Regions from separate parts of the Corynebacterium ihumii genome, predicted to be linked through region 3. Evidence: predicted binding sites of a transcription regulator. Region 3 holds the regulator's gene; each other region holds the start of a gene.

Region 1 (4,174 bases), 170 kb from region 3:
CCGCGACCGGATGGTGGAGCTGAACCAGGAGATCGAGTGGATGCCGTCGCACATCCGCGATGGCCAGTTTGGCAAGTGGCTGGAAGGCGCGCGCGATTGGAACATCTCGCGCACCCGCTACTGGGGCTCGCCTGTGCCGGCGTGGGTTTCCGACAACCCGGACTACCCGCGCGTGGACGTCTACGGCTCCCTGGATGAGCTGGAGCGCGACTTCGGCACCCGCCCGAAGTCCCTGCACCGCCCGCACATCGACGAGCTGGTGCGTCCGAACCCGGATGACCCGACCGGCAGGTCCATGATGCGCCGCGTGCCGGACGTGTTGGACTGCTGGTTCGAGTCCGGCTCAATGCCGTTCGCGCAGTACCACTACCCGTTTGAGAATCGCGAGGAGTTCGACACCCGCCAACCCGCGGACTTCATTGTGGAGTACTCCGGGCAGACCCGCGGCTGGTTCTACGTGCAGCACGTGCTGTCCACCGCGCTGTTCGACCGCGTGGCCTACAAGAAGGTCGTCGCTCACGGCATCGTGTTGGGCTCGGACGGGCAGAAGATGTCCAAGTCCAAGGGCAACTACCCGAACGTGATGGAGGTCTTCGACCGCGACGGCTCCGACGCGATGCGCTGGTTCCTCATGTCCTCGCCGATCCTGCGAGGTGGCAACCTGATCGTCACCGAGCAGGGCATCCGCGAGGGCGTGCGCCAGGCGCTGCTGCCGATCTGGAACGCGTACACGTTCCTGCAGCTGTACTCGTCCTCGGACGCCCAGTGGTCTGTGGATTCGGACAACGTGCTCGACCGCTACATCCTGGCCAAGACGCACGACATGGTGGCAGCTGTGGGCGAGGCGCTCGACGACACCCGCATCGCCGACGCCTGCGACGTGGTGCGTCGCTTCGCCGACACGCTGACCAACTGGTACGTGCGCCGCTCCCGCGACCGTTTCTGGGAGGGCCAGGAGGCGCATCCCGAGGCGTTTAATACGCTCTACACGGTGCTGGAGGTCGTCTCCCGTGCGGTGGCGCCGCTTTTGCCGTACGTCTCCGAGGTCATCTGGCGCGGGCTCACCGGCGGCCGTTCGGTGCACCTGACGGACTACCCGCATGCCTCCGAGTTGCCGGCGGATGCCGAGCTGGTCGCCGCCATGGATGCGACCCGTGCGGTGTGCTCTGCGGCGTCGTCAGTGCGCAAGGCGAACAAGCTGCGCAACCGCTTGCCGCTGCCGAAGCTCACCGTCGCCCTGCCGGATTCGGCCAAGCTTGAGGCGTTCCGCTCCACCATCCGCGACGAGGTGAACGTGAAGGACGTCGCTTTGACTGACGACGTCGACGCGGCCGGATCCTTCGAAGTCGTGGTTAACGCCAAGGTGGCTGGCCCGTCGCTGGGTAGGGACGTGCAGCGTGCCATCAAGAACGTCAAGGCCGGCAACTACGAGCGCCGCGGAGACGATGTGGTGGTCGACGGCGACATCGTGCTCACCCCGGAGCTATACTCCGAGCGTCTGGTGGCGGAGAACCCGGAGAGCACCGCGCGTGTCGACGCCGACGGCACCGTTGGCCTGGTCGTCCTCGACGCCGAGGTCACCGAGGAACTCGAGGCTGAGGGCTGGGCTGCCGACGTGATCCGCGGTCTGCAGGATGCCCGCAAGCGCGAGGGCTTCGACGTTTCCGACCGCATCGCTGTGGTGCTGGCCGTGCCTGCGGAGAAGGAGGAGTGGGCCCGCACCCACGCCGACCACATCGCCGCCGAAACCCTGGCGACATCCTTCGACGTGGTCACCGAGCCGGTCGAGGGTCACGACGTCATCGATGGCGTGACCGCCACTGTTCGTAAGAACAGCTAGGTTCTTTCGGGCTGGGGTCTCACTCGTGCAGAGTGGGGCCCCTTTTTTGGCTGCTCAGCGGGGGCGTCGCACCGTCGTTCGATGATTCGCACTATGCGGCTGCATAGTTTTTCTTGTCAATATTGGGGTGGCACCAACTATGCAGCGGCATAGTTTTTTGGAGGCGTTCGTGTGGGTTGCTGACTATGCAGCTGCATAGTTTCTCGTGCCAATACTGGGGTGGCACCAACTATGCAGCGGCATAGTGAATGGGGTTTATGTTCGATCCCCGGATTCGTGAAACCGTATGTGTTGTCCACTTCAATGGACATTTTCTGCAAAACCCTTGACTCGAACACATGAGCGTTCTATAAAGGTGTCAATGTTCATGAGTAAGGGGATCAACCATGACAATTGCGGTGGACGAACGGACAGAAGATCGAACGAGTGACCTGTCGGCAGAGGTGCTCGAGGATCAGATCAAGTGCAATCAATTGTCGGCGAACCACCACCGGGCTCGGATGCTCGATGCGGTGGGGCAGTTCGACGAACAGGAGCTTGCGGAAAAGTACGGGGAGAAGTCGACGGCAACGTGGTTGCGCAGCGAGCTCAACCTCCCGCAGGCCACGGCATTCGAGTACGTGCGCGTGGCGCGAGGGCTGAGAAAGTTCAGGCTCTTGTTCGACGCATTCGAATCGGGGGTGATGCCGTATTCGACAGTCCGCTTCCTGCTCCAGTATTTGGAGGAGTGCAACGAGGAGCAATACGTCCAACTCGCGTTGAGCATGTCGTTTGCTGATCTCCAGCTTGTGCTTGCCGGGGCAAGGCCCAAAGAGGAGGACCCGACTGAGCCGTATGCCCGCGCCCGCGAGTGCGACGACGGCATGCTTGCCTTCGAGGCGCGGCTTCCGGCGTTAGCTGGCCAAAAGCTCCTGACCGCGTTAAAGGTGGCTCAGCTTGCCAGTTTCGGTCTCGAGGGTGTGGACCCAGATGATCTGCAGGATCCGGAGAAGGTGCAGAAGCTTGTCGACGACGCAGCTGCCGCCGAAGACGCCGTCCCATCAGAGCAAGACCGCGCTCCGCGAAAGCGCACGAAGATCACCATGGGCGACATCGTGCGTTCGGTGTCGCGGTACGGGCCTCCAGAAAAGCAAGACGTTTACGCGGCGTTGTTGGCCATGATCGATATGGTTCGCGCGAACCCAAAGAGTCCGCTTCGCAGTCCCGGCGTGCAGGTCAACCTCATGGTCAACCAGTTCGGTCAATGTTGGATGCCGGAAAACCGCTCAGCCTGTTCTGAGGATGTGCGCAGCTACCTTGCAAATGCGATGGTGCGTTTGCACTTGCTGGATGACACGGGACTGACGATCCGCGTCGGCCGTTCGCGGCGGTTCGCCACCGACGGCCAAGTGCAGGCACTGTTGGCGATCTGGGGGTATCAATGCGCTATGCCTGGATGTTCGCATAGGCGCTTCATAGAAATGCACCACATTAAGGAGTGGGAGCACGGAGGCATGACTGATTTAGACAATCTGATCCCGTTGTGCTCGAGCTGCCACTCTCAGGTGAGCCACGGAGTGGTCACCATCGAGCGCCAAGGGGCTGACCTGTTCTTCACGTTCAAAAACGGTGCCAGGTTCGTCTCGCGCAACAGGTCGCTGCCGAGGCGAATGGAGTACGTCACCGGGGATTCGTTCGCCGTGTGATCGGATTGGAACATGGTGCTACCGGTGGTGCACAGTGGTGGGCATGAACCGTTGGGTGCTGCACATCGACATGGATGCGTTCTACGCGTCGTGCGAGCAGCTGACCCGCCCGACGCTCAAAGAGCGCCCCGTGTTGGTGGCGGGAGTGTCCGGCCGCGGCGTGGTCGCAGGCGCCAGCTACGAGGCGCGCAAGTACGGGGCGCACTCGGCGATGCCGACGCACCGGGCCGCGCGGCTGGTGGGTTCGAAAGCAGTGCTGGTGGCGCCTCGCAGGCCGGTTTACGCGGTCGCGTCGCGCCGGGTGTTCGAGATCATCGGCAGGTACGTGGACGTGGTGGAGCAGCTGTCCATCGACGAGGCGTTCATGGAGCCGGAAGATTTGGTCGGGGCGAGCCCGGAAGACGTGGAGCAATGGGCGAACGAGCTGCGGGCGGCGATCAAGGAAGAGACAGGCCTGCCCAGTTCGATCGGCGCGGGTCCAGGAAAGCAGTACGCCAAGATCGGCTCGGGTCGGGCGAAGCCGGACGGTGTGTTTGTCATTCCGCACGACCGGCAACTAGAGATCCTCCACCCGATGCCGGTCAGCGAGTTGTGGGGCGTGGGACCTGTGACTGAGTCGAAATTACTCAGTGCCGGGATTGAAACGATC
Region 2 (4,174 bases), 410 kb from region 3:
GTCCCCGGTTCATCGGCGAACCTGGGCCCCGGCTTCGACACCCTCGGAATCGCGTTGAGTATCTACGACACCGTGGAAGTGGAGGTCACCGACTCCGGCCTCGAGGTGGAGATCTTCGGCGAGGGTGCCGACGATCTGCCCCGCGACAGCTCTAACCTCGTGGTCAAGGCCATCCAGTCCGCGCTTGCCGCCGCGGACGTGTCCGCGCCCGGCCTGCGCGTGGTGTGCCACAACACCATCCCGCAGTCGCGCGGCCTCGGCTCCTCCGCCTCCGCCGCCGTCGCCGGCGTGGTTGCCGCCAACGCGCTGGCCGGCTCCCCGCTCGACGAGGACGCAATCGTGCAGCTGTCCTCCGAGTTCGAAGGCCACCCGGACAACGCCGGCGCATCCGCGTTCGGCGGGGCAGTGGTGTCGTGGACCGACATCCCCGTCGACGGCCAGTCCAAGCCGTCCTACCGCGCTGTGCGCATCCCGGTGGACGGCTCCATTTCGGCCGTCGCCCTTGTGCCTGATTTCCACGCTTCCACCAACGCGGTGCGCAAGGTGCTGCCGAGCCACGTCACCCACACCGATGCGCGTTTCAACGTTTCGCGCACCGCGGTGATGACAGCGGCGCTGCAGCACCACCCGCAACTGCTTTTCGAAGGCACCCGCGACCGCCTCCACCAGCCGTACCGCGCAGATGTCCTGCCGGTGACGGCGGAGTGGGTCAATCGCCTGCGCAACCGCGGTCACGCCGCCTACCTCTCCGGCGCCGGCCCGACCGCGCTGGTTCTCACCACCACTGAGGTGGAGCCTTCGCTTCTCGACGAAGCACGCTCCGCCGGCCTCCACGTCATCGAACTCGACGTCGCCGGTCCGGCCACCGCTGAGCTGGTTCGCGACTAAGCGCCTGCCTGACCCGTGTGCTGGCCTGCGCCCGGCTCGTCGAAGCTGTCGCCCGGCGTAACGGTGTCTCGTAGCGGACCCCGGTGGTTGTAGGTGCGCTTGGGCAGCGAGCGGTTCCTTGAGACGTACTGCGTGCCGTCCTTAAGACGGAAGTACAAGTCCGGACCGTGGGCCTGGATATGCGCCAGGCCGTGGCTGATCTTGGAGTGACAGCTCGAACACAGCGGAATTAGGTTGTCCATGTTGGTGGCGCCCCCGTCTTCCCATTCTTTGATGTGGTGGATCTCGATGAATCGCCGATGGCTGCATCCGGGCATCGCGCACTGGTGCCCCCAGGCCATCAATAGTGCGAGGACCTGTGCGTCTGTGGCGAAGCGCTGCGCGCGGCCGACGTTGATGGTCAACCCCTTCTTGTCCAGCAGGTGCAGGCGCAACGTAGCGTTCGCGATGTAGCTTCGCACTTCCTGGGATCTCGCCGAGGTGTTCTCCGGCATCCACGCACCGCCGTCCTCTGTGAGCACGATGTTGACGTGGGCGCCGGGAGAACGAAGCGGGCTAGTGGGGCTGTCGCGCACCATGTCCATCATGGCGATGAAGGCGGGGTAGAGGTCCTTCTTCTCCGGCGGGCCGAAGCGTGAGGGCGGGCGCAGAATCGACTCCAGATCGAGTTTGGACTTCCGCGGTTTAGGGCCGTCCGCGGTGAAATCAGGTGGGCAAGACTCTGCTTCTGCTTCGGCCGCCGCGATGAACTCGTCTAGCTTTTCCGGGTCCGCGAGCTCCTCTGAGTTTGGTAGCTCGGCGCAGTAACTGGCGAGCTGAGCGACCTTCAACGCGGTGAGCAGTGCTTGTCCGCGCACCGCGGGAAGGAGCGCACGGAAATCCATCATTCCGTCGGCGCGGAAATCGGCCTTCACAAACGGTTCTTCGGGTTCGTTCTCATCGGCGGTGTCGGTGCCGGCGAGGATGCGTTCGAGCTCGGAAAAAGCATGGATGAGCGCGAGGTCAATCAGCTCTTCCTCGTTTTCCTCATCCATGAATTTCAGCAGGAAACGCATCGTGTTGTACGGCATCACGCCGGAACGGAACGTCTCATACAGCAGGCGGAACCGGCGTAGGCCCCGGGCGACGCGGAGATACTCGTACGCGGTGGATGGCGGCAGATTGAGCTCGCGTTTGAGCCATGTGGCAGTGGAGAACTCGCCACGTTGTTCGGCAATGTCCTCTTCGTCGAGCTGGCCAAGCGCGTCGAGCATGTCTGCACGGTGGGTGTGGGATTCGCAGTGGTGGAACTTTAGATCGTCTATAAGCTGCAGTGTTTTGCTGGTGGCTGTGGTCACGGGAAGCCCCCTGGGCGATGGCTGGATGGTCGCTGTGGGGTCGAGGATAAGCGAAGGTGTGTGCGATGTAAAGGGGTTCTTCAAAAATGTTTGCGAAGTTTGGGAAATGATTCTGCGGCCGCAGAACACCCTCAACCTCGGGTTGAGGGTTGGGCGGTCGGAGGTCAAGCGATTCTGCGGCCGCAGAACACCCTCAAGTATTAGATGAGACTTTCGAAGAGCGTGGATTCTGCGGTCACAGAATCTGAGTCGGGGTCTTTACAAAGTGATAACGAGGCGTGCAGGTGTAATGAAGATCTTTTATTGTCCAAAGTGATTCTGCACACAGCACAGAAGGGCACGGATGAATGAGTTGGACGGTTTCGCAGAAAGGCGCGAGGGTTCTTCTCGCGCTGATGATTGCGGTGTGTTGTTGTCTGGCATGGGCGCCGGTGGCGTGGGGGCAATCGTCGACGGCGGTGTCGACGGTGACGGAGACCTCGTCGTCATCGACGACGTCGACAAAGACATCGTCCACGGCCTCCGCAGGCTCGGAAGACAGCAAGGCGATGCTGATTTTGGACGCATCCTCGTCGATGGTTGAGGCAGACGCCGAGGGCACACGCATGGAATCGGCGAAGAAGGCGGCGAATGAGCTGGTGGAGTCGCTGCCGGAGACCGCGAACATGGGGCTGACGGTGTACGGCGCGAATGAGTCGGATGCGCCGGATAACCGGGAACGGGGGTGTAAGGATATTGACACTCTCGTCCCGGTCGGCAGGGTGGATAAGGCGAAGTTCACCTCGGCTATTAATGGGTTGGAGCCGAAGGGCTACACACCAATGGGCAATTCCCTGCGCAAGGCCGCAGAAGAGCTTGGCGACGAGGGGGAGCGCTCAATCATCCTGGTGTCCGACGGTATCGACTCCTGTGCGCCGCCGCCGGTGTGTGAGGTGGCCAAGGAGCTGGCCGAAGATGGTGTTGATCTGGCGATCCACACGGTGGGCTTCCAGGTTGATGACGCGGCTCGGAAGGAGCTGCAGTGCATCGCGGAGGCCGGCAACGGTCAGTTCCTCGAGGCCAAAGATGCGAGCAGCCTGGCGACGTCGCTGAAGTTCCTGGCCCAGCGCGACATTGGCAAGTACAAGGTTGAGGGCACGCCGTTTGAGTTTGCGGATTCGCCGGAGGACGCCAAGTGGCTTGGCCAGGGCCAGTACAAGACGAAGGTGACCCCGGATTCGAACGCGAAGACCGACCGCTACTTCCGCGTCTCCGTGCCGGAGGGGCACAAGGCGCTGATCACTATGACCCCGATCTGGCAGCCCGACGGCCACTTCCAAGATGCTCAGGTAGAACTCGAGTCCTCCGCACAAACCAACGAGAATGACCAGAACTGCGGCAAGGCACGAACGAAACTATCCCCCAGCAGCATCGCGGGCAGCGCACAGTTCGCCATGGAACCCTACTGGGTCTCGTTGATGCGGGAGGAGCAAGCCGATGACTGCGACATGAGCAACTGGCTGATAGCCACGCAGATCTACAAAGGTGGCGCGGAGCTTGTCGACGACGTCAACGTCGAAGTCAACGTGTTCTACGAGCCGATCCCTGAAGAAGAGCAAGCCAAGGAATGGTCGGACAAGGTTATCTCCTCCGGGAAGTACGACGGCGAGGTCCCGTTCGGCACCGCGGAGGAAATCGCTGGTGGCACAGGCTTCAACGACGCGACGGAAATCAGCGAGGGCACCTACTCCGACAAGATCGTCCCCGGCGAGTACCGCTTTTACAAGATCCCGGTGACTTGGGGCCAGCGTCCGGTGCTGAATATGAAGGTCAAAGAGTCAGTCACCAACGACGCAGACTCGGTGAAGATCAAGATCTTCGACCCGACACGCCTTCAAATTGGAACAAGAGACTTCGGCTTCTACGACGAGGAAGACGAAAGCGGCCCGGTCTCGCCGGCGCAGCACACG
Region 3 (4,174 bases):
GTGGCAGAAATCCGCCCCCAGGTCGCTGGTGGGGTGCGCCGCGTGGTGGTCACCTTGGCGCCGGCTCTGGCGGAGTACGCGAATATCGCGGCAGAGCTTGAGCAGTGGGAGGGCCCGGCTATCGACGACATGACGTCGCAGCTGCGGTTTTTCCTGCCGAAGCACGCGGTGACTGTCCACGGCATCGGGCACTTGCAGCACCTGCCCCGCTACATTGACGCGATGCGCATCCGCCTGGAGGACATGCGGCTGGATCCGGACCGCGACGCTGACCGGCAGTCAGTGATTGATTCTGTGAAGGCATATTTGGCGCAGCGCATGAATGCCTTGCCCGCTGGTCGCACGAAGACCAAGGCCTACAAGGATGTTTTGTGGCTGATTGAAGAGCTGCGTGTGAGCTTGTTCGCGCAGCGTTTGGGTACGCCGAAGCCGGTGAGCCAGCGGCGCATTGAGAAGAAGATTGACGCTCTGCGTTAGCGTCAAGACCGCGGGTTAAAAGTCCTCGCGGTCGCGGCGGCGCATGAGCCGGATTTCGGATTCGAAGTCGTCTGCGCTCTCGAACGACTTGTACACCGATGCGAAGCGCAGGTACGCCACTTCATCGAGGGCGCGCAGCGGTTCAAGCACCGCCAGGCCGATCTCGTGGGCGGGCACCTGCGAGCTGCCCTGGGCGCGCACAGTCTCTTCCACTTCCTGGGCAAGGCGTTTCAAAGCGTCGTCGGTGACATCGCGGCCTTGGCATGCTCGACGCACGCCGACGATAAGTTTGTCGCGGTCAAACGGTTCGCTCACGCCGTTGCGTTTCACAACGGTGAGGACTGCCTTTTCCACTGTGGTGAATCGACCCCCGCACTCGGTGCACTCTCTGCGTCGACGAATCGCAGAGCCGGCTTCGACCAGCCGAGAGTCAGTCACACGGGATTGCTCGTTGTGGCAAAAAGGACAAAACACGGTTTTCCACCCCCAGAGTCTTCAAGGCTTGGTGTAGCCGTGAGTCTACGCCCTGCCTATCGCGCCGTTGCCACCGTGGCGGTGTGGGCGACCTGGCTGCCGGTCATCGATGAGGGATCCTGGTCTTGCGCCGAGAAAACGCCGCCGAACGCGGAACCGATAAGCAGCGCCGCAGTCATGCATACGCCAAGCAGGAGCGTATCGCGCGTCTCGTGGCGCGTTTCGAACGTGTTCGCTTCTGTAGAACCGCCCGAAACCCGGTTTGAGACAGAACGAGCACTCGTTCGATGAGACGCAGAAATGGTTCGAACACCGGCCCCGCCGCTTCGACGCTTCGGCACAGAATCAAGGTCCCAAATCTCCGCCGGGGGAACCACGGATGCGGCGCCCGTGCGAGATGCGGATGCATTGTGTACTGGATTGATTGCAATGGACATGGTGAGTCTCCCTTCGTTTCGCGGCACACATTACGTTCGGCGCCGACACGCTCGAACGTTCTAACGTTCATTTGTTCGAATACGCTTACGTGTTCGATTTATAGCACCCCAGCCGACAGGTGTCCACCCTAACGCTGCAACCATCGAACATGAGTGCCCTATCTGGTAGGTTCGTAGGCGCACTACGCCACCGAGCCCAAGGAGAACGTCATGGCACGAAAGAAGGCCGAGCCCGGCAACCCGAATTTCAACGCACTGTCTGACCGTCAGCGCCGTATCCTCCAGGTCATTCAGGACGCTGTTGTCCTGCGCGGTTACCCGCCGAGCATCCGCGAGATCGGCGATGCCGCTGGTTTGCAGTCCACCTCCTCTGTCGCATACCAGCTCAAGGAGCTGGAGAAGAAGGGCTTCCTTCGTCGCGACCCGAACAAGCCGCGCGCCGTGGATCTGCGCCAGCTGCCAGAGACCGGGCGCAAACAGCGCAAGCCGCAGGAAGCGAAGCCGGAGGATTCGGGCAATGCCCGCTACGTGCCGGTGGTTGGCCAGATCGCTGCAGGTGCTCCGATCCTCGCCGAAGAGAACGTGGACACCTACTACCCGCTGCCCGAGGAGCTGCTCGGCGACGGCGATGTCTTCATGCTCAAGGTTGTCGGCGAATCCATGCGCGAGGCCGGCATCCTCGACGGCGACTGGGTTGTTGTCCGCTCCCAGCCGAACGCGGAGGAGGGCGAGTTCGTGGCGGCGCTTCTGGACGGTGAGGCGACGGTCAAGGAGTTCCACCGCGACTCCACCGGTGTGTGGCTGTTGCCCCACAACGACGCTTTCGAGCCGATCAAGGGCGACGAAGCTGAGATCATGGGGCGTGTCATCTCGGTGTTCCGTACTCTGTAACCGGTGCGTGTGCGCCGAGAAAACACGAAGACCCAAAGCGCAGGAGATCGATGTACGCCGAGGAGCGGAGACGCCAGATCGCGTCTTTGACCGCAGTTGAAGGCCGCGTCAATGTCACCGAGTTGGCGCAGCGCTTCGACGTCACCGCGGAAACAATCCGCCGGGACCTTTCTGCGTTGCACGATGAGGGCGCGGTGCAGCGCGTCCACGGTGGCGCGGTGGCCAGCCAGTCGTACCGCTCTACGGAGATCCCGCTGGATACCCGCCAGCGAGCCTCGCTCGCGGCCAAGACCGCGATTGCGGAAACCGCGTTGCAGTTCGTACCGGATACGCAAAACTGCACGATCTTTTTGGACTCGGGCACAACAATCAGCAGCTTGGGCAAGCGACTTGCAGAGACTCGCGGGGATAAGGAGTACTCGGTGGTGACTAACTCCATCCCGACTGCCTTGGAGCTGAGTGATTCCGGTTTACCCGATGTGCAGCTACTCGGTGGCAGTGTCCGTCCGATCAGCCAGGCGGTCGTCGGCAGTACTGCACTTCGCACACTGGCCCTGTTGCGAGCTGACGTTGCGTTTGTGGGCACCAACGCGCTGTCCATCGGTCACGGCCTCTCTACCCCAGACGCCCAGGAAGCTGCGGTGAAAGCTGCGATGGTGACGAATGCCCGCAAGGTTGTTGTGTTGTGCGATTCCACGAAGCTGGGCAACGACTATGTGGTCAGCTTCGCGCCGCTGACGGATATTGATGTGGTGGTCACCGACGCTGAGGCTCCCTCCGCCTTCGTCGACGAGCTGCGCTCGCACGGTATTGAGGTCGTGCTCGCACAGACCCAATAGCGCGAGCAACATGTTGGCATCAACGTCTGTTTGCGACCTACACTCGTTGCAGACCTGAATGAAAAATAACGGAAAGGACACCCGAATGGCTTCCAAGACTGTAAAGGTCGGTTCCACCGTCGGGCTGCACGCACGCCCGGCCACGGTGATCGCCGATGCTGCCGGCGAGTACGATGACGAGATTTTGCTGACCCTTGTCGGTGGCGACGATGACGACGAGACGGACGCTGCCTCCTCGCTGATGATTATGGCCATGGGCGCCGAGCACGGCGATGAGGTCACCGTGACCTCCGACAACCCAGATGCCGTGGAAAAGATCGGGACGCTGATCGAGCAGAACCTCGACGAAGAGTAAGCGCTCCTCGCTTTACCGCGAGCTCACGCCCGGGCCACGCGCCCGGGCGTTTTTACGTGCAATCAGTGCCGGACGCTACAACGTCGACGGCTGAGACACCTCGAAATCCTTTCGGTACTGCCCCTCCCCCAACGTGTCGTACGCCCAGCGCATGAGCGGGTAAACCACAATGATGCCGACCGAGCCCAGCGCGATGCCTTCCAGGGTCACAGCTCCGACATCCAGGGTGAGGTTGCCGATGCCCACAATCAGCGCGACCGCGGCCGCGGTCAGGTTCGCCGGGTCGGTGAAGTCCACCTTGTTGTCCTGCCAGATGCGCACGCCCAGCATGCCGATGAGCCCGTAGAGCACTAGGCACGCGCCGCCGAGCACTCCTGCGGGGATGGTGAAGATTACGGCGCCAAACTTCGGGATGAACGCCAGCACGATCGCGAACACGGCGGCGACCCAGTACGCGGCGGTGGAATACACCTTCGTCGCCGCCATCACACCGATGTTTTCTGCGTAGGTGGTTGTGCCGGATCCGCCGAAGTCGCCGGCGAGTGTGGTGGCAATACCGTCGCCGATCAGCGCTCGCCCCTGCATGTCGTCGAGATTGCGCCCGGTCATCTCCGAGACTGCCTTGACGTGGCCGACGTTCTCCGCGATGAGCACCACCAGCACCGGCAGGGTCACCAGCACCGCGGAAACATGGAACTCGG

The links. Region 3 encodes LexA, which represses DNA repair genes until DNA is damaged. Its sites were predicted from a motif close to CGAACANNTGTTCG; they were not measured.
Region 1: a site for LexA is predicted at 2,172-2,185, ahead of CIHUM_RS07400 (HNH endonuclease signature motif containing protein). Genes of this name have one in related genera too.
Region 2: a site for LexA is predicted at 2,277-2,290, ahead of CIHUM_RS04670 (HNH endonuclease signature motif containing protein). Genes of this name have one in related genera too.

Annotation. Positions count from the first base shown of each region.
Region 1 covers NZ_CP063190.1:1,510,002-1,514,175, reverse strand. The annotation lists gene ileS (isoleucine--tRNA ligase) at 1-1,840, shown strand, start outside; gene CIHUM_RS07400 (HNH endonuclease signature motif containing protein) at 2,227-3,525, shown strand; gene CIHUM_RS07395 (DNA polymerase IV) at 3,569-4,174, shown strand, end outside.
Region 2 covers NZ_CP063190.1:929,735-933,908, forward strand. The annotation lists gene thrB (homoserine kinase) at 1-888, shown strand, start outside; gene CIHUM_RS04670 (HNH endonuclease signature motif containing protein) at 885-2,141, opposite strand; gene CIHUM_RS04675 (vWA domain-containing protein) at 2,573-4,174, shown strand, end outside.
Region 3 covers NZ_CP063190.1:1,343,549-1,347,722, forward strand. The annotation lists gene hrpA (ATP-dependent RNA helicase HrpA) at 1-477, shown strand, start outside; gene nrdR (transcriptional regulator NrdR) at 493-951, opposite strand; gene CIHUM_RS06630 (hypothetical protein) at 1,008-1,130, opposite strand; gene lexA (transcriptional repressor LexA) at 1,599-2,279, shown strand; gene CIHUM_RS06640 (DeoR/GlpR family DNA-binding transcription regulator) at 2,330-3,118, shown strand; gene CIHUM_RS06645 (HPr family phosphocarrier protein) at 3,204-3,473, shown strand; gene CIHUM_RS06650 (uracil-xanthine permease family protein) at 3,549-4,174, opposite strand, start outside.